One region of the Bradyrhizobium sp. AZCC 2262 genome, then DNA from elsewhere that is predicted to be linked to it. Evidence: predicted binding sites of a transcription regulator. Region 1 holds the regulator's gene; each other region holds the start of a gene.
The links. The regulator HrcA, encoded in region 1, represses chaperone genes, less so after heat shock. The targets are predictions, from matches to a motif close to GTTAGCACTCNCNNNNNGNGAGTGCTAAC.

Region 2: a site for HrcA is predicted at 2,245-2,273, ahead of V1283_RS43970 (co-chaperone GroES). Genes of this name have one in related genera too.
Region 3: a site for HrcA is predicted at 2,816-2,844, ahead of V1283_RS33925 (co-chaperone GroES). Genes of this name have one in related genera too.
Region 4: a site for HrcA is predicted at 2,885-2,913, ahead of V1283_RS06475 (co-chaperone GroES). Genes of this name have one in related genera too.

What each region holds. Positions count from the first base shown of each region.
Region 1 is NZ_JAZHRT010000001.1:8,050,149-8,055,304, forward strand. Features, by position in the region: gene V1283_RS37740 (hypothetical protein) at 1-947, shown strand, start outside; gene V1283_RS37745 (acyltransferase family protein) at 1,196-2,311, opposite strand; gene grpE (nucleotide exchange factor GrpE) at 2,583-3,182, opposite strand; gene hrcA (heat-inducible transcriptional repressor HrcA) at 3,424-4,512, opposite strand; partial or broken gene rph (ribonuclease PH) at 4,669-5,156, shown strand, end outside.
Region 2 is NZ_JAZHRT010000001.1:9,366,595-9,371,750, forward strand. Features, by position in the region: gene groL (chaperonin GroEL) at 1-1,536, opposite strand, end outside; gene V1283_RS43970 (co-chaperone GroES) at 1,839-2,135, opposite strand; gene V1283_RS43975 (hypothetical protein) at 2,475-2,987, shown strand; gene V1283_RS43980 (protein phosphatase CheZ) at 3,153-3,929, opposite strand; gene V1283_RS43985 (L,D-transpeptidase) at 4,237-5,037, shown strand.
Region 3 is NZ_JAZHRT010000001.1:7,223,712-7,228,867, forward strand. Features, by position in the region: gene V1283_RS33900 (ABC transporter ATP-binding protein) at 1-348, shown strand, start outside; gene V1283_RS33905 (cold-shock protein) at 513-716, opposite strand; gene V1283_RS33910 (hypothetical protein) at 1,450-1,611, opposite strand; gene V1283_RS33915 (hypothetical protein) at 1,667-2,101, shown strand; gene V1283_RS33920 (usg protein) at 2,326-2,610, opposite strand; gene V1283_RS33925 (co-chaperone GroES) at 2,876-3,193, shown strand; gene groL (chaperonin GroEL) at 3,330-4,979, shown strand.
Region 4 is NZ_JAZHRT010000001.1:1,400,615-1,405,770, reverse strand. Features, by position in the region: gene V1283_RS06495 (MFS transporter) at 1-113, opposite strand, end outside; gene V1283_RS06490 (NupC/NupG family nucleoside CNT transporter) at 225-1,475, shown strand; gene V1283_RS06485 (cupin domain-containing protein) at 1,570-2,109, opposite strand; gene V1283_RS06480 (usg protein) at 2,287-2,574, opposite strand; gene V1283_RS06475 (co-chaperone GroES) at 2,957-3,274, shown strand; gene groL (chaperonin GroEL) at 3,365-5,008, shown strand.

The DNA of each region.
Region 1 (5,156 bases):
AGCTACTTCGATACTGCGCTACGGTTGCCCTGATCGTTGCCGCCAATTCCGGCGCATTCTCCTCCGCGTTCGCCGCCGACCCGGTCTTTCCGCCGGGCGCCAGGGTGGGAATGACGCCCCTGGTCGGCCTCAACAAGGCCAGAACGTTCATCGGCTTCGAGACCGAAGACCAGGGCGTCAAGGTGCTGATCGCCGACCTCCCCGCCGAGGCCTATGGCGAAGTCGCCAATGCCTTCAAGGCCGCGCCGGGCGGCGTCGGCGGCATCAAGCCGGAAAGCATCGAGACCGCGGCGGGTCTCGCCTACTATACCGTCGAAAACGCCAAGGACGGCGCCGCCAATGTGCGCCGCTATTCGATGATCCTGCCCGGCCCCACCTTCTCCGGCTATGTCGCCGTGCAGGTGCCGGAGAACGCCGCCAGGATCTATACCGACGACGCCGTGCGCCAGATGTTCGCTTCCGCCGTGATCCGCAACGAGGTTCCGGTCGAGGAGCAGCTCGGGTTGCTGCCGTTCAAGATCAGCGAGCTCTCGAGCTTCAAGAACATCCGCACGCTGGCGCCGGGCGCAGCCCTCATTCTCTCCGACGGCGACGAAAAGACCGGCTTCGAAGTCGCGCCCTTCATGATCATCGGCCTGATCGGCTCGACGGCGGCTTCGCCCGACGATCGCGGCCGCTTTGCCCAGCAGATTGCGACCACCATTCCCGGCGTACGCGACGGCAGGATTACGATGTCGGAGCCGGTCCGCATCGATGGCCAGCCCGGCTACGAGACGCGGATCGACGCCACCAGCGGCAAGGACAATACGCCTGTCACCATCGTGCAGTGGTTGCGGTTTGGCGCCCAGACCTCGATGCGCATCATCGGCTCTTCGCCGCGCGACGACTGGACCAAGGCCTTTCCGCGCTTCCGCGCGGTGCGCGACGGCATTCATCCGCGCGGCTGATCTTAAAAATTCGCAAAGCCCGCCAAAATTTCGGGCTTTCGTTCGCACACCTATGGAACTTAGCTTTTCTCCCATCGGGTTCATGATCGGGGAGACGCACCATGTTCACACGCAGGCTGGTTCTGACAGATCTCGCCGCAACGTCCCTCGCCCCATCGAGCGCTCTGGGCCGCACCGGCGTCAAGCGCATCAAGTCGGACGATATCGCAGCGTAGCGTGGGCCAGGGACACGCGCTTCTCTCAAACCCTCATCGGGGTTGCTTTGGCGCTATCGCCATTTCCGGCTTTTCCCGCGACCACAAACTGGCGATCCAGGCCGCGAACTTCTTGTGCCTCATTTCGCACAGGCAGGCGATCGCATAGGCGGCAGCATTCGACGCGGCGACGACAGCAAAGAACCACAGCCAACCCTGCGCCCCCGGCACCAACGCGATGACAGCCATCATTATGGTGTGGTGGATCAGATACAGCGTAAAGGAGTAGTCTGCCGCGGTCCGGATGACCGCTGCTCTGCCAATGATTTTCGTACGTTGCGTGATAGCGATGAGCGAGCCAACGGCAACAACAAGTGCCGGATAGGTCGCGAGGTCATATTCGTGGTCGGGCACGACCTCAAACGCGTAAAGCGCCGTCGACGCCGCCAACAGCGTGGCGCTGGCCCATAATGGCGGGATCCATCGCGATAGAACGAAATAGATTGCAGCGCCGCCGAGCCAGAGCGCGAACAGTCCCGTTCCCACGTCATTCCCGTACGTCGATCCAAGTATGTAGCGAAAGGGTGTTTGACCGAAAAACAGCAGCAACGGGATCAAGAGGTAGAGGCTGCCACGGCGGACGAAAATGAAGAACGCCGCGCCGACGAACAGGTAGATGTGCCATTCGATTGCAAGCGTCCAAAGCGGGCTGGCCGATCCGAACGCTTCTCGCGGCATGAAATGGGGAAATATCCCGCGGTACCCTTCGTTCATCAGCAGGTTTGCGATCAGGGTCTTTAGATCGTAGTTGCGGGAAATCGTCGGATCGCCGGTTTGCAGGATGACCAGGCCATCCACCACCACGATGAAGGCGAGTGCAGGCAAGAGCCCTGAATAGATTCGGGCGAACCTGTCGATGAAGTATTGCTTAAAGCCGTATTCGGGAGCGGCAGATTTCCGGAACAGGGTCGCGGCAATCAAGAATCCCGACATGATGAAGAACAAGAGAACGCCGATGACCTGCATGTGCGGGACATCCGGCGGCCTGGCCGCTGCGCCGACCCCGAAAAATGCCAGGGCATGCCCGCAACAGACCATTTGCGCGGCCAGAGCGCGGCAAGCATCCAGCGTGATCGACGTGTCGTTCCTGGTGCTCGCTAACGTAAACATCCCCGCCCCTGATTGGCGGAACCTAGTTCTCCAACCAGACCGCGTAAACCCCGAAGCAACTCAATCAGCAAATTCCGGACAAAACTTCGACCAGTGGGAAGACGCCACGTGCTCGCGCTTCGAGCCTGTCATCGCCGTTCGGATACGAATGTTGAGAAGGCGATCGAACGCACCGCCACTTCGCCGCCCGTCGAAGGCCTCCGCGCACCCAGCACGGAAGGCCCTGTCAGACATGTGACAGGTTCTGACTCAGCTGAGTTGAATTCAGAACCTAGCTTTGCTCGGCCGGCGCCGTTTTCGCGCCGCCCTTGGAGACGGCGACCAGCGCCGGGCGCAGGATGCGTTCGCCGATCATGAAGCCGGCCTGCACGACCTGAACTACGGTCCCGGACGGGACGGACGGGTCGGGCACTTCGTACATCGCCTGCTGGAAATTCGGATCGAACTTCTCGCCGGACGGATCGAACTTCTTGACGCCGTTCTTCTCCAGCGTGTTGAGCAGCGAGCGCTCGGTCAACTCCACGCCCTCGATGAAGGCCTTGATGCCGGGATCGGCGGTCTCCTTGGCCTCGGCCGGAATCGCGTCGAGCGCGCGCTGCAGATTGTCGGCGATGTCGAGAATGTCACGCGCAAAACCAGTGATGCCATAGGCACGCGCATCGGCGACTTCCTTGGCGGTACGCTTGCGCAGGTTCTCCATCTCCGCCAGCGTGCGCAGCATCTTGTCGCGGGCCTCGGTCGCTTCCTTGACCAACAGCTCCACCGATCCTTCCTCGGGATCGTCGGGCATGATGTAGGGTTTTGAGACCACGGGCTCGCCGGTCTGGGCCGGTTTCACCGTATCGTCACTCGGCCGGTTGGGATCGGTCATAAGGCTGCCTTCTCAAAAAACGTATCTGGTTCGATGGGGATTTGCTGGGCGGGATATCGTGCTTTAGTGGCCGAAAATCAAGCGTTCCATGGCGTTTTCGAGCGAAGCATGCCCTCGGGCTCGATCCGGGGGTGCGCACCGGTTCGCATAGCAATCAAGTTTACGCAGATTGCGTAGACTTATCTGCGGTAGAAAACGCGTCAAAACAGAAAAGTCCGGATTGGGGTCAATTTGGGGCTGATTAGCCGCCCAGCATCCGGCTGACGATCCGGGCGGCGTAATCCACGGTCGGAATCACCCTTGCATAGTTCAGCCGCGTCGGCCCGATCACGCCGAGAACGCCGACAATGCGACCCGCGGCGTCGCTATAGGGGGCGATGATGGTGGAGGAGCCGGACAGCGAAAACAGCTTGTTCTCCGATCCGATGAAAATCCGCACCCCTTCGGCGCGCTCGGCCCGGCCCAACAGGTCGATCACGCCGCGCTTGGTCTCGAGATCGTCGAACAGCGACTTGACGCGTTCGAGATCCTCCAGCGCATGCAGGTCTTCGAGCAGATTGGCGTGGCCGCGCACGATCAATTGCCGGTCGTCGTTGTCGCCGCCGGACCAGCTCGCGATACCGGCCGCGATCACCTTCTGCGTCAACAGATCGAGTTCGACGCGGCTCTGCGTCAGCGCGGTTTCGAGCTCCAACCGCGCTTCGGCCAGCGTGCGGCCGCGAATCCGCGCATTGAGGAAATTGGTCGCTTCCGTCAGCGCCGACGAGGGAACGCCGGGCGGCAGCGCAAGCACGCGGTTTTCGACCTGGCCGTCTTCGCCGACCAGCACCACCAGCGCGCGTTCCGGCTCCAGCCGCACGAATTCGATATGCTTCAGCCGCGAATTCGATTTGGCGGTCAGCACCACGGCGGCGGCCCGGGTGAGGCCGGAGAGCCGCGTCAGCGCTTCGCCGAGCGCCGCCTCGACCGATTGCGCGCGGCCGACGGAGGCAAGCTGGCTCTGGATCGATTCCCGTTCCGGCTCGGTGAGGTCGCCGACCTGCATCAGGGCGTCGACGAAGAAGCGCAGGCCGAGTTCGGTGGGCAATCGCCCGGCCGATGTATGCGGCGCATAGATCAGGCCGAGCGCTTCGAGGTCCGACATCACGTTGCGGACGGAAGCCGGCGACAACGGCAACGCGATCAGGCGGGAAATATTGCGCGAGCCGACCGGCTCACCGGTGGCGAGATAACTTTCGACGATTTGACGAAAAATGTCGCGCGAGCGCTCGTTGAGCTGGGCAAGGCCAGCATGCGGCGCGATGAGGCCAATCGGATCGTGGTGGGCCACTGTTAACTCCTTGACACCCCCTAATTTGTCGCTCCGGCGGCCCAATGACAAGCGTTCCCTTTCCCTCCAAACAGGGCCAAAGGCCCTTGCCGCTGCGCACGCCCCCACCTACAAGCACCGCGAACGAATTTTCGCTCGATTTCGAAAGGATTTCCCATGCGGCCAAGCCGCCGTGCGCCCGATCAGCTGCGCCCCGTGTCGCTGGAACGCGGCGTGGTCAAATATGCCGAAGGTTCCTGCATGGTGAAATTCGGCGATACCCATGTGCTGGTCACAGCCACGCTGGAAGAACGGCTGCCGCCGTGGCTGAAGGGTCAGGGCCGCGGCTGGGTCACGGCCGAATACGGCATGCTGCCGCGCGCCACCCTGGAGCGCACCCGCCGCGAGGCCGCCGCCGGCAAGCAGGGCGGCCGCACGGTCGAGATCCAGCGGCTGATCGGCCGCAGCTTACGCGCAGCTGTCGACCTCGAAGCGCTGGGCGAGCGCCAGATCACGGTCGATTGCGACGTGATCCAGGCCGATGGCGGCACCCGCACCGCCTCGATCACAGGCGCCTGGGTGGCGCTGGCGGACTGCATCGCGTGGATGAAGAGCCGCAACATGATCAAGGCCAACGTGCTGCGCGACAACGTCGCCGCGATCTC
Region 2 (5,156 bases), 1.3 Mb from region 1:
GGCCACGGAGGAAGCGTCCTGCAGCGCGGTACGAACCACCTTGGCCGGGTCGATGATTCCCTTGTCGACCATGTCGACATATTCCTCGGTCTGGGCGTCGAAGCCGAAGGTCTCGGACTTGTTCTCGAGGATCTTGCCGACCACGATCGAGCCTTCGACACCGGCGTTTTCCGAGATCTGGCGAACCGGAGCTTCCAGCGCCTTCAGCACGATATTGATGCCGGCCTGGACGTCGGAATTGTCGTTGTTGATGCGGCCGACGGCCTTCTTGGCGCGCAGCAGCGCCACGCCGCCGCCCGGCACGATGCCTTCCTGAACGGCCGCTCGGGTCGCGTTGAGGGCGTCCTCGACGCGGTCCTTCTTTTCCTTGACCTCGACCTCGGTCGCGCCGCCGACGCGGATCACCGCGACGCCGCCGGCGAGCTTGGCCAACCGCTCCTGCAGCTTCTCGCGGTCGTAGTCCGAGGTGGTTTCCTCGATCTGCGCCTTGATCTGCGTGACGCGGGCTTCGATGTCCTTCTTCTTGCCGGCGCCCTTGACGATCGTGGTGTTCTCCTTGTCGATCACCACCTTGCCGGCGCGGCCGAGCATGTTGATGGTGACGCTTTCGAGCTTCATGCCGAGTTCATCCGAGATCAGCTGACCGCCGGTCAGGATCGCGATGTCTTCCAGCATGGCCTTGCGGCGGTCGCCGAAGCCCGGCGCCTTGACGGCGGCGACCTTCAGGCCGCCGCGCAGGCGGTTGACCACCAGCGTCGCCAGCGCCTCGCCTTCGACGTCCTCGGCGATGATCAAAAGCGGACGGCCGGACTGTACCACGGCTTCCAGCACCGGCAGCATCGACTGCAGGCCGGAGAGCTTCTTCTCGTGCAAGAGTACGTAGACGTCTTCCAGTTCGGCTGTCATCTTTTCGGCGTTGGTGATGAAGTAGGGCGACAGGTAGCCGCGGTCGAACTTCATGCCCTCGACGATGTCGACCTCGGTATCGAGCGACTTGTTTTCCTCGACCGTGATCACGCCTTCATTGCCGACCTTCTGCATCGCCTGCGCGATCATCTTGCCGATGGCGGTGTCGCCGTTGGCCGAGATGGTGCCGACCTGCGCGACCTCGGAGGAAGCGGCGACCGGCTTGGCGCGCTTCTCGAGATCCTTGACGACGGCATGCACCGCGATGTCGATGCCGCGCTTGAGGTCCATCGGGTTCATGCCGGCGGCAACCGACTTGGCGCCTTCGCGCACGATCGCCTGCGCCAGCACGGTGGCGGTGGTGGTGCCGTCACCGGCGGTGTCGTTGGTCTTGGAGGCGACCTCGCGCAACATCTGCGCGCCCATGTTCTCGAACTTGTCCTCGAGTTCGATTTCCTTGGCGACGGTGACGCCGTCCTTGGTGATGCGGGGTGCGCCAAAACTCTTTTCGATCACGACGTTGCGACCCTTCGGACCGAGCGTCACCTTCACCGCGTTGGCGAGAACGTCGACGCCGCGCAGCATGCGGTCGCGGGCGTCGCCGGAAAATTTAACGTCTTTGGCAGCCATTTGTGTTGCTCCTGATTGATTGAATACGGTTGCGTGCCGCTTGTCGTCGCCGGGTCTTTCCCCCTCTCCCCTTGTGGGAGAGGGTGGACGCGATGCGAAGCATCGCGGACGGGTGAGGGGGTCTGTCTCCGCGGATAGAGACCCCTCATCCGGCGCGCTTTGCGCGCCACCTTCTCCCACCCCAACTCGGGTTTACCCGAGTTGGGCATCTTAAATTTCGAAGTCGGATAAATCCGACTTCGATGGGAGAAGGGAAGAAGAGAGTGCGCCGGCGAGCAGTGCTCGACGGCTATTGGTTTGCCTTACGCCAGCACGCCCATGATGTCGCTCTCCTTCATGATCAGGAGTTCCTCGCCGTCGAGCTTGACCTCGGTGCCTGACCATTTGCCGAACAGCACGCGGTCGCCGACCTTGAGGTCGATCGGAATCAGCTTGCCGGCCTCGTCGCGGCCGCCCGGACCCACGGCGGTGATTTCGCCCTGCGACGGCTTTTCCTTGGCGCTGTCGGGAATGATGATGCCGCCCTTGGTCTTCTCTTCGGCATCGATGCGCTTGACCACGACGCGGTCATGCAGCGGACGGAATTTGGATTTGGCCATGACGTCTCCTCTTGAAGTTCCTTTGGAAGGCGTGGTTTCAGGTCTGTGCCATCGAAAATGGCTTGGAATACCGTCGATTCGACGCCGCCCCGGGCGGGACAGCACGACCCTTAGCAATCTTTGTATTTGAGTGCTAAACGTGGGGCCGGGGAATATGGCTTGGCACTGTTCCTGTCAAGCAAACAAGGGGGTTAAGGCCTTGGTGAGGCCAATATAGGATGGTGCTTCGGAAACCAAATCGGTGCAGCGGCGTAATTTTAACGGACGTCATTGCTCCGGCAGGCTTTTTGCGGTTGGCTGCTTGACGGGAGCGGCCAAGGAATTGCTCGGGGGAATGCGATGATCAGCTCACGTAATGCGCGTACGGTTGCCAATCTGGCGATCGCGTCGGCGCTGACGATCTTGCTGGGGGCGTGCAGCAGCACGCTGCCGTCGTTGTCATCCAATCCGGCACCGGACGCCGAGCCCGGCGTCGCCCCGGAAATGCCGGCCACCATCCGCTCCGACGAGATCGTCGGCCGCTGGGGCCTCGCCTCGTTCCAAAATCCCAACGACCGCGCCCGGACCGAAGCCGCGGCGCGCGGGCAGTGCAAGCAGCCCTATGTGATCAGCGCCGGCCAGAGCGGCGGCGTCGTCATGCATCTGGCCGACCAGGCCACCCCGCAGGAGCTGCGCCTCAAGGGTAGCCCGAGCGGCAAGAACTATATCGGCCCGGCGGGCCCGACGCCCGGCGAGCAGGACCGCGAGATCGTCTCGTTCGACGGCCGCGTGCTGATCACCCGCTTCATCGACAAGGATGCCGCGGTCCGTTACGGCAACATGGTCTACGTGCGCTGCGCGCCGCGGGCGTGAGCTGCTGCTTTTCGATGCCGTCATTCCGGGATGGTGCGTTAGCACCAGACCCGGAATCTCGAGATTCCAGGTTCGCCGCTTCGCGTCGCCCCGGAATGACGGTGCGAAAATAAAAACGCCGGCGTCTAGCCGGCGTTTCTATTTAGTCTGCGTTAACCAGTCCGATCAATCGAACAACGCGTCGATGTCGTTCTGCGAGGCGTGACCGTCGTCGCCGTCCAGCTTCGGGCCGTTCAGCAGCTTGGCGTCTCCTTCGCGGGTATCGACGATCGGGGGGGCATGCGCCTTGATGGCGTCGACGCCACCCCAGATTTCCATCATCTCGATGATGTGCTTTTCGATGAATTTCATCGTCGTCATCACTTTGCTGATGCGCTGGCCCGTCAAGTCCTGGAAATTGCAGGCCTCGAAGATCGCGACGACGCGTTCCTGGATTTCTTCGCTGAGCAGCTTTTGCTGATCGGGCGAGATGTTCTTGGACAATGCGGTGGCGGCCTGGTCGATCGCCTCGACGGCTTCGAGAATCTGCTGGGTGGCCTGTTCGGTGCCGCCGACGACGGCGCCGAGTTCGCCATTGACCTTGGCCATTTCCTGGCCGTCAAAGCTCTTGCCGTGCAGGGTTGCGATTTCCCGCTTGGTGCGGTTGATGGCATCGTGAATCAGGTCAAGCTCGACCTTGAGCTTCGCGCACTGCTCGATCTGGGCGCGATAGGTTTCCAGCAGCGCGTGCGACTGGGCAATCTCGCGCGTGATCTCCGACTGCTCGGTCGAAGCGGCGGGGGTGTGGCCGAAGCCGGCCATCTGTGCGCGGATCGCGCGCAACTCGGCCATGATCTCACGATGCAGCGGGCCGATCTCGCCGCCTTCGACGGCAGGCATGACAATTGGCGCGTCGCCCAGAAGGGCTTGTTCGATACGAAAACGTTTGCGATTGACCGACATGAGTTTTTCCCACCCCTTCACTTCCGGTGTGTTTTAAACCGATGCGATTTAACGTGAGGTTCACGCCGGAACACGTCGTGGTGGCGGTTTGCCCGCGGCCGCATACCAACGATTAACCATGAGGGGACTGCGTTCACGCAAAATAAACGCTACCGGACAAATCCACGCGTGATTGCCGAAATGGTGAATCGAAACGCCGCTTCTGTTTACCAAACCGATTAGGTTTTGATTTGTATTGATCGCGTGCAGCGGCGTTTGTCGAACTGCTGCCGCGACCCCGCAATGACGAACAGTACAGAGTACGTCGATGTCCGGAAAAATCTCCCTTGCGCTCCTTGCGAGCGTGTCTTGCCTTTGCTTCGCCAGTGAGGCTTCAGCGATCGACGCCTCGCCAATTGCCGAACCCTCCGTGATCTACGCCCGTGAGCCCACGCAGCCGGCGCCGGTGCGCATGGCTTCTTCCGAACGCTCCAACATGGGCGGCGGCTTCATCGAATTCCTGTTCGGCGATGCGCCGCAGGGCGGGCGTTATCAGCGAGAGCCGGCCTATCAGCCGCAGCCGGATTACGGCTATGGCGGGCGGCGCTCGCTGCTGCCACCGATGGATCCGCAGCAGTCGATGCGCCGGGAGGAAGAGGCGGTCGACCCCGCGCAGCGGCTGATGGATCCGAAATACGAAAAGCATGTGGTCGAGTATTACGGCAAGGAAAGCCCTGGCACCATCGTGATCGATACTCCGAACAAGTTCCTGTTCCTGGTGCAGGGCGACGGCAAGGCGCTGCGTTACGGCGTCGGCGTCGGCCGGCCCGGCTTCACCTGGTCAGGCGTCAAGACCGTTTCCGCGAAGAAGGAATGGCCGGCGTGGACGCCGCCGCCGGAAATGCTGGCGCGCCGTCCCGACCTGCCGCGGCACATGGAGGGCGGCCCGGACAATCCGCTCGGCGCGCGGGCGATGTATCTGGGTTCGTCGCTCTATCGCATCCACGGCTCCAACGAGCCCTGGACCATCGGCACCAACGTGTCGTCCGGCTGCATCCGGATGCGCAATGAAGACGTCATCGATCTCTACGGCCGCGTCGGCGTCGGCGCCAGGGTTGTGGTGATCTGAGGCCTTCTTGTAGCCCGGATGAGCGAAGCGATATCCGGGAGAGGTCGTGCCGCGGCAAGATAGTCCCCGGATGTCGCTTCGCTCATCCGGGCTACAAAACAAAAACGGCCGCCTGATGG
Region 3 (5,156 bases), 830 kb from region 1:
CGCAAGCAGCTGGCCGGGACGCTGTCGGGTGGCGAGCAGCAGATGCTGGCGATGGGCCGCGCGTTGATGGGCGCGCCAAAACTGTTGATGCTGGACGAACCGAGCCTCGGGCTGGCGCCGATCATCGTTGCCGACATCTTCCGCACCATCGTCGAACTGCGCGCCGCCGGCGTCTCGGTGCTGCTGGTCGAGCAGAACGCGCAAGCCGCCCTGCAAATCGCCGACCGCGCCTACGTCATGGAACTCGGCGAATTCATCCTGTCCGGATCGGCAAAGGATATTGCTAACAACCAGCGCGTCGCGGCGAGCTATCTCGGCTTCCAGCACGAGGGCGCGAGCGGGATCTAGGGCGCGTGAATCTAAAGTTCGCCACATAAAGTCTGCTGAGCTTTGTGACAGAAGCGTTTGACAGAAGCCGATGCGACGCGCAATTGGGACTGCAGATACCCGGCGCAGCGAACCGCGCGCCCCCTCCGGCGTGAGCCGGCGGGCTTCGCCATGCCCTTCCGAAGTCACCCGACCCTCAAATTCTCCGCCGAAGTCTTCCCTTTGTTGGGCACTTCCTCATAGCTGACCTTTGCACCCTCATTGAGTGTGCTGAGCCCAGCTTTCTCGACCGCGGAGATGTGCACGAACACATCCTTGCTGCCGTTATCGGGCTGAATGAATCCATAGCCCTTTGTCGCGTTGAACCACTTCACCGTTCCGGTTGCCACCTTGGTCGTCTCCCATATCCGATAGGACCTCAAGACAACCTCATGCCGATTTGGAAGGCAAGCAAAACCCGCCAGGGTGTGCCGGCAGGTCCGGCGTATGGGCTGGTGCCTTCCAAATATCCGCGAATTAACTCGCTTTTGAGATCCCTGGAGGCGCATACTAGGACAATCATCGCTCCGCCTCCTGGGCATTACCGGTGACAGAGAGTGTTGCGCTCCCGCCTATTCGAGGGAAGCATCATGCCCCAGTCTCAACGGCTGTCGTCCGTCATTCCATTCGTTGCAATTGAGCGCCCCGTTTGTCCGAAGTGCAAGGCCCCGATGATGCTCGTCAGTATCGAGCTCGCACGCCCGGGCATCGACTTGCATACCTTTGAATGCGCCATCTGCAACCACGTACATACGACCCTTGCCGCGTATGAAGACCCGATGAAGTCCAAGTCCCTCGGACGATGGCTTCAAGGCGATTTGCACCCACCCAGGTAAGGCGCGCCCGGAGTGAACCGGCGGATTTTGTACTTGAAGGGCTAGCGCCGCGCAAAGCGCCCCCTGATTGATATCGCAATGTCCGCGATCGCGGCGCCAACAATACCCTGTATGTTCGGCAATGCCGCGAAGGGAATTGCCGAAGTCCGGAACGACGGCAAACTAAACTTGCCACTAGAGATGGATCTTTCGCCGCAGCCGCTCCTGTTTTTGACAGGTTAAGCCACTCATGCCGGCATCAAGCGCCTTAGTCCTTTCCGGGCGGCGGTTCGTTCGCTACTTCCTCTGCCAGTAGCTTTAAAAAGTTCTCCTGCCGCGCGTCAGCTTTCGCTGCCGCCGCTTCCGATGCAGCCACGAGACTGCGATAGAGCTTAAGGTTTTGCTGGCGAATGAAAAATTGATGTTCCATAGCTACCTCCTCTGAGGGCATGGACCGAAGCGCATCGTGCGCTTAAGAATGGTGGATGGGAAGTGTCGAGCACGTATTGTCTGCCGGAGCGATCGAGGAAGACGACGACAAGCTGGGGCAAGCCGTCACCAACGTGGCACTGACATCGCTCAAGCGGTTAGTTGGGCGGCAAGTAATCATTAAGACGGGCACAAGCCGGGATGCCGTCTGGCTTGCCGACGCTTACGGCGTTGTAAATACGGTCAGCCTTTACGTCGAGCACGGACAGGAGACTTTTCATGCCATTCACGTCGAAGCGAGCAATTCGTTTTCGTTAGCGTTGCGGATCTCTTTGTTAGCCGCCGCTCTGCTGGCCGCTCTGGTTTGGATTTTGCGTCTGTTGGTCAGGCGTCTGATTCGGGTTCTGGCCGGACTTGGCGGACTAATCGCCCTGTCGATTCTGCTGACCATACTTGTTGGGATCATTCTGTTGGTCATCCCGTCTCCTTAATGGTCGGGAACATATGACAACCGAGCCTACGGAGGTTCGTTCCGACAAATCAAAAAGAAAGCCGTTCAATTCAAATGTGGCAGACCACTTGCTAATTATCGCGACCTTTGCCTTCAGTTACCCCCTCGTGCTGAGCGACGCGTCCAACATATGCATATGCGCTTCTGCTGTTGTCGTACCCGGGGGTGCGATTCAATGCCTTTGCGATTTTCGTAGCGCCGGCGTTAATGCAGCCGGAAGACTCCGTCCACGGCGCGTAGTTCGGCAGGCTTGATCAGTTTGGAGTGCACCACGGTGACCGCAAACAGCGGGCCTTCGAGCTTTGCTTCCCAGAACGCGAGGAAATCCTTCAACGCCGGGAAATCCGGAAACATGTCGTAGTCCTGCCAGACGTAAGTTTGCAGCAGCCAGCGCCGATCCGGACGGCGATAAACGATCTCCGCTGTTGTCAGCCCGTAGCCTAAGACCTGCTTCCTGAAATCCTTGGAAACCGCATCTTTCTCGACCATGCCAACCTCCAGCCGGACTGAAGAGTAATGCGTGATTCTCAATTCGCCAAAAAGGAAAACGTTCAATAGGTCATAGCAATCAACGCGCTAGCAGCATGTTACGTCACCTGCTAGCAGTCGCCCATCCTCCAGAAACTCAAGTCGCAGTCAAACATCGTGGGCCGAAGCCCTTGCGCCCCAGCGTCACAAGCTTATGTGAAGAGCGGCTAGCACTCGCTCATTGCGACTGCCAATCCAGAAAATCGCAAAAGCCAAGGAGGACCGCATGAAATTCCGTCCGCTCCACGACCGTGTCGTGGTCAAACGCATCGATGCCGAAGATAAAACCGCAGGCGGCATCATCATTCCGGACAGTGCCAAGGAAAAGCCCTCGCAGGGCGAAATCGTCGCCGTGGGCCCGGGTGGCCGCGACGAAGCTGGTAAACTGATCCCGATCGACCTCAAGGTTGGCGACCGCGTGCTGTTCGGCAAATGGTCCGGCACCGAAGTCAAGATCGACGGCCAGGAGCTGTTGATCATGAAGGAAAGCGACGTCATGGGCGTCCTAACCGACGTTCCGGCTACCAAGAAGAAGGCCGCCTAACCGCACCCGCTCCCTCATCCTGAGGAGCCGGCGCAGCCGGCATCTCGAAGGATGAGCTCCAAGCTCAACTCATCTCATCCTTCGAGACGCCCTCCGGGCTCCTCCGGATGAGGATCAGTTTCAAACGGAGATCATTATGTCAGCCAAAGAAGTCAAATTCGGCGTCGACGCCCGCGACAGGATGTTGCGCGGCGTTGAAATTCTCAACAACGCGGTCAAGGTGACGCTCGGTCCCAAGGGCCGCAACGTCGTCCTCGACAAGTCGTTCGGCGCTCCCCGCATCACCAAGGACGGCGTCACCGTCGCCAAGGAAATCGAACTCGACGACAAGTTCGAGAACATGGGCGCGCAGATGGTGCGCGAAGTCGCCTCCAAGTCGGCGGACGCTGCCGGCGACGGCACCACCACCGCGACCGTTCTCGCGGCTGCGATCGTCCGAGAAGGCGCCAAGTCGGTTGCCGCCGGCATGAACCCGATGGACCTGAAGCGTGGTATCGACATGGCGGTGGAAGCCGTAGTCGCCGACCTCGTCAAGAACTCCAAGAAGGTCACCTCGAACGAGGAAATCGCCCAGGTCGGCACCATCTCCTCCAACGGCGACGCCGAGATCGGTAAGTTCCTCTCCGACGCCATGAAGAAGGTCGGCAACGAGGGCGTCATCACGGTTGAAGAAGCCAAGTCGCTCGAGACCGAACTCGAGGTTGTCGAGGGCATGCAGTTCGACCGCGGCTACATCTCGCCCTACTTCGTCACCAACGCCGACAAGATGCGCGTTGAAATGGAAGATGCCTACGTCCTCATCAACGAAAAGAAGCTATCTCAGTTGAATGAATTGCTTCCCTTGCTCGAAGCCGTGGTGCAGAGCGGCAAGCCGCTTGTGATTATAGCGGAAGACGTCGAAGGCGAAGCGCTTGCCACCCTCGTCGTCAACCGTCTGCGTGGTGGCCTCAAGGTCGCTGCCGTCAAGGCTCCGGGCTTCGGTGATCGCCGCAAGGCCATGCTGCAGGACATCGCCGTTCTGACCGGTGGTCAAGCGATCTCGGAAGATCTCGGCATCAAGCTCGAGAACGTCACGCTCTCCATGCTCGGTCGCGCCAAGAAGGTGATGATCGACAAGGAAAACACAACAATCGTCAGCGGCGCCGGCAAGAGGTCCGACATCGAGGCGCGCGTTCAGCAGATCAAGGCGCAGATCGAGGAAACCACCTCGGACTACGACCGTGAGAAGCTGCAGGAGCGTCTGGCCAAGCTCGCGGGCGGCGTCGCCGTGATCCGCGTCGGCGGCGCGACCGAAGTCGAGGTGAAGGAGCGCAAGGATCGCGTGGATGACGCGATGCATGCGACCCGTGCGGCGGTTGAGGAAGGCATCGTGCCGGGCGGCGGCGTCGCTCTGCTGCGCGCCTCCCAGCATCTCAAGGGACTTCGCACCAAGAACGACGACCAGAAGACCGGCGTCGAAATCGTCCGCAAGGCGTTGTCGTATCCAGCCCGCCAAATCGCCATCAATGCTGGGGAAGACGGTTCGGTGATCGTCGGCAAGATCCTCGAGAAGGATCAATATTCCTACGGCTTCGACTCGCAGACCGGCGAATACGTCAACCTGATCTCCAAGGGCATCATCGACCCGACCAAGGTGGTTCGTGTGGCGATCCAGAACGCAGCGTCCGTCGCGGCGCTCCTGATCACCACGGAAGCTATGGTGGCCGAAGTGCCGAAGAAGAACGCCGGCGCTGGCGGCATGCCTCCGGGCGGCGGCATGGGTGGCATGGGAGGTATGGACTTCTAACTCCAACCGTTCAGCGCACAACGATAAGAAAGGCCCGGCAGCATTGCTGGGCCTTTCTGCACACAAGGCCACCGCCGCAGGGAGAAGTGGGTAGCAATTGAGGCTCGTCCAGTGAGCGCGTCTATTGGCGATATCTGACCGCCAGAATTTTTGCCGAGTTGCTGCGAGGAAATGTCC
Region 4 (5,156 bases), 6.6 Mb from region 1:
GCCACCGCCGCGATCTGGCTGGCGAAGCGCGACAGGCTGCGCGACAACAAAAAGAACAGGAACGGCCCGTGCCTGAGCAGTTCGCGGGCGCCGACCGGCATCGTCGAGGACATGGGCAAGAGCGGTGGCCGAGCGGGATGCAGATGTCAACGGGCAGCCCCGCAACACGGCATTGCGCGCCTGCGCGGCGCTGGCATAATCGATGCCGGGGTTTTGGGGGATTCATGCTGCAACTGCAATCGGCGTTTGGCGTGCTGGCGTTGCTGGCGATCGCATGGGCGCTTGGCGAGAATCGCCGCGCGGTTTCGTTGCGGCAAATGGCGGTTGGGCTGGCCGTCACCGTCGTCACCGCGCTGGTGCTGCTCAAGCTGCCGCCGGTAGCAAGGGCGTTCGGCGCCATCAACGACGCCGTCAATACTATCGCGGCGGCGACACGCACCGGCACCTCCTTCGTGTTCGGCTATCTCGGCGGAGGCGCCCTGCCCTTCGACCTCAAGGCGCCGGGCGCGGATTTCATCCTGGCGTTTCAGGCGCTGCCGATCGTGCTGGTCATGAGCGTTCTGACGACGCTGCTGTTCTACTGGCGCATCCTGCCGCCCATCGTGCGCGGCATGGCGTGGCTATTGGAGCGCACGCTCGGCGTCGGCGGCGCGGTGGGACTTTCGACCGCGGCCAATATCTTTCTCGGCATGGTCGAGGCGCCGCTGTTCATCCGCCCCTATCTGGCGCAGCTCACGCGCAGCGAATTGTTCCTGGTCATGACCGGCGGCATGGCCGGCATCGCCGGCACCGTACTGGTGCTGTACGCCACCTTCCTCGCGCCGCTGATCCCGGACGCCGCGGCGCATTTCGTCATTGCATCCGTGCTGGGCGCGCCGGCGGCTATCCTGGTCAGCCTCATCATGGTGCCGGAGACTTCGGACAAGCGTACGGGCGGATCGTTGGAAGATCCCGACATGCACGCCTCCTCCACGATGGACGCCATCGCCAAGGGCACCACGGCGGGACTTGAACTGCTCCTGAACATCATAGCCATGCTGCTGGTGCTGGTGGCGCTGGTCTACCTCGCCAACGCCATTCTTGGGCTGTTGCCCGAGATCGGCGGCGCCAAAATTTCGCTGCAGCGCCTGCTCGGCTACCTGATGGCGCCGGTATGCTGGCTGATGGGCTTGCCCTGGCCGCAGGCAATCACGGCGGGCAGCCTGATGGGCACCAAGACCGTGCTCAACGAATTGATCGCCTATGTCGACCTGTCAAAGCTCGGCACCGATGCACTCGACCCGCGCTCACGGCTGATCATGCTCTATGCAATGTGCGGCTTTGCCAATTTTGCCAGCCTCGGCATCATGATCGGCGGCCTCGGGACGATGGCGCCCGAAAGGCGCGAGGAGATCAATGCGCTGGGGCTCAAATCGATCGTATCAGGCACGCTGACGACGTGCCTGATGGGCGCGGTCGTGGGGGTGTTGACGTGAACCCTCTCGTCGTTCCGGGGCGACGCAGAGCGTCGAACCCGGAACCCCGAGATTCCGGGTTCGATGCTTCGCATCGCCCCGGAATGACGGCATCTCAACTCGCCAATTCCACCGTCTTGAACTCCGCCGGCAAAATCACTTCCAGCAATTCGACGTCGTCGGAATAATCCATGATCAGGTGCTTGATGCGCGGCGGCTGGGTCCAGGCGCTGCCCTCTTTCATCAGCGTCTCACCCTGCCCTTCCATGTAGGTCTTCACCCAGCCCTTGAGCACGTAGACCATCTGGAATTCGACGTCATGGAAATGCAGCTTTGAGACTTCCGCCGGATTGCACGGCCCCTGGAGGCGGATCACATGCGCCTGCGCCAGGCCGTGGGTGGCGTCCGCAATGCCGAGGTCGCGGTATTTTGCGTAAGTGCGCAGGCCGTCGGCTTTAAAATCTTCCTCGCGGTGATGGCTGATGGCGATGCGCTGCTTCGGCCGCGCTTTCTTGACCGGTTTGGCTTTCGACACGCGTCCCTTGGATTTGAGGGCCTTGCGGGCGCGCGATTTGGCTGCCGTCTTGTGGCCCGACCATTTCTTCTTCACGGCGGGCTGCGCCGCGGGTCGTGATGTCGCCTTCTGCTTGGCCATGGTTGCCTCCCTTTTTTTGTTGATGCATTGGAGGCTAACACGAATTGCATTTTGTAGGGTGGGCAAAGCGAAGTGTGCCCACCGTCACGAGCGAGATCTATGTTTGGCATGGTGGGCACGCGGAGCCTGTCATCGAGCGCGCATTCGCGCGACCCGGTGGCTTTGCCCACCCTCAACTCAATGCAGCCTGAACACGCCGTCGACCGCGCGCAGTTCGGCCGGCTTGATCAGCCTGGAATGCGCGACCGTTACGGAATAAAGCGGGCCATCGAGCTTTTCCTGCCAGAAGGCGAGGAAATCCTTCAGCGCCGGAAATTTCGGAAACAGATCGTAATTCTGCCAGACATAGGTCTGCAGCAATGAGGGATGATCGGGCATCCGATACAGGATTTGCGCCGTCGTCAGCCCGTAACCCAGCACCTGCTTCCGGAAATCGTCGGAAGCAACTCCAACCCGCGACACCATGCCAAACCTCCATTGCTGGAAGCGCATTTCACGTGGTGGCCACACACCGAGCCACCCCGGCGGAGATGCGCTCACATGAGAGAAATGTGACGCACGAGACCAGCCCATCACAAGCCTAAATGTTTAATGAATTGTTGAAAATTCACGCGTTAGCAGCAGCTTACCGCACGTGCTAATACGGGGTCCGGACACTCCGCCCGCCGGATTAATCATGATTAACGAAATTGGCAGGCGTCACATTTGAGTGCCAATTTTTCTGCTAGAAGCCCTTGTCCCCCGAAGAATACTGGCCTAAATCAGCCGCAGCCGAGCTGGCACTCGCCTGCCCGGACTGCCAAAATTCCAGAATCTGACAACATCTTCAGAAACTTAGGAGGACTGCATGAAATTCCGTCCGCTTCACGACCGCGTCGTGGTCAAGCGCATCGACGCCGAAGAGAAGACTGCTGGCGGCATCATCATTCCGGATAGTGCCAAGGAAAAGCCCTCACAGGGCGAAATCACCGCCGTCGGCCCGGGTGGCCGCGACGAAGCCGGCAAGCTGATCCCGATCGACCTCAAGGTCGGCGACCGCGTCCTGTTCGGCAAGTGGTCGGGCACCGAGGTCAAGATCGACGGTGAGGATCTCCTGATCATGAAGGAGAGCGACATCATGGGCGTGCTCGACGTCCCCGCCGGCACCAAGAAGAAGGCTGCCTAAGCACTTCGCCTGCAACGCTCACCCTGAGGAGCGCCGCAAGGCGCCTCCCCGACAGGGTGAGAGACAAGCATCAACTCAGGGAAACCAAATATGTCAGCTAAAGAAGTAAAATTCGGCGTCGATGCCCGCGACCGCATGCTGCGCGGCGTGGACATTCTCGCCAACGCCGTCAAGGTGACGCTCGGCCCCAAGGGCCGCAACGTCGTACTCGACAAGTCGTTCGGCGCTCCCCGCATCACCAAGGACGGCGTCACCGTCGCCAAGGAGATCGAGCTCGACGACAAGTTCGAGAACATGGGCGCGCAGATGGTGCGCGAAGTCGCCTCCAAGTCGGCAGACGCTGCCGGCGACGGCACCACCACCGCGACCGTTCTGGCGGCTGCGATCGTCCGTGAAGGCGCCAAGTCGGTTGCCGCCGGCATGAACCCGATGGACCTGAAGCGCGGTATCGACCTGGCGGTGGAAGCCGTGGTCGCCGACCTCGTCAAGAACTCCAAGAAGGTCACCTCGAACGAGGAAATCGCCCAGGTCGGCACCATCTCCGCCAACGGCGACGCCGAAATCGGCAAGTTCCTCGCCGACGCCATGAAGAAGGTCGGCAACGAGGGCGTCATCACGGTTGAAGAAGCCAAGTCGCTCGAGACCGAACTCGACGTCGTCGAAGGCATGCAGTTCGACCGCGGCTACATCTCGCCCTACTTCGTCACCAACGCCGACAAGATGCGCGTTGAGATGGACGACGCCTACATCCTGATCAACGAGAAGAAGCTCTCCTCGCTGAACGAGCTGCTGCCGCTGCTTGAAGCCGTGGTGCAGACCGGCAAGCCGCTGGTCATCGTCGCGGAAGACGTCGAAGGCGAAGCTCTCGCCACCCTCGTCGTCAACCGTCTGCGTGGCGGCCTCAAGGTTGCTGCCGTCAAGGCTCCGGGCTTCGGCGATCGCCGTAAGGCCATGCTGCAGGACATCGCGGTTCTGACCGGTGGTCAGGCGATCTCGGAAGATCTCGGCATCAAGCTCGAGAACGTCACCCTGCAGATGCTCGGCCGCGCCAAGAAGGTGATGATCGACAAGGAAAACACCACCATCGTCAACGGCGCCGGCAAGAAGGCCGACATCGAGGCGCGCGTCCAGCAGATCAAGGCGCAGATCGAGGAAACCACCTCGGACTACGACCGTGAGAAGCTGCAGGAGCGTCTGGCCAAGCTCGCGGGCGGCGTAGCCGTGATCCGCGTCGGCGGCGCGACCGAAGTCGAGGTGAAGGAGCGCAAGGATCGCGTGGATGACGCAATGCATGCGACCCGTGCGGCGGTTGAAGAAGGCATCGTGCCGGGCGGCGGCGTCGCCCTGCTCCGCGCCTCCGAGCAGCTCAAGCGCATCAAGACCCAGAACGACGACCAGAAGACCGGCGTCGAGATCGTCCGCAAGGCGCTTTCCTGGCCGGCTCGCCAGATCGCGATCAACGCAGGCGAGGACGGTTCGGTCATCGTCGGCAAGATCCTCGAGAAGGAGCAGTACGCTTACGGCTTCGACTCGCAGACCGGCGAATACGGCAACCTGGTCTCCAAGGGCATCATCGATCCGACCAAGGTGGTTCGTGCGGCGATTCAGAACGCGGCTTCGGTTGCGGCTCTCCTGATCACCACCGAAGCGATGATCGCCGAACTGCCGAAGAAGGGTGGCGCAGCCGGCGGCGGCATGCCTCCGGGCGGCGGCATGGGCGGCATGGACTTCTGATCCATTCGCTCAGGCGATATCCAAGAAATGCAAAACCCCGGCAGCGATGCCGGGGTTTTTGTTTGAGCAGACGACGCGGACGGCCGCCACTGCGCAGTAACCGCCGACGCAAAGTTGCAACGTCACGCTGAAGAAAAGACGCCACGCT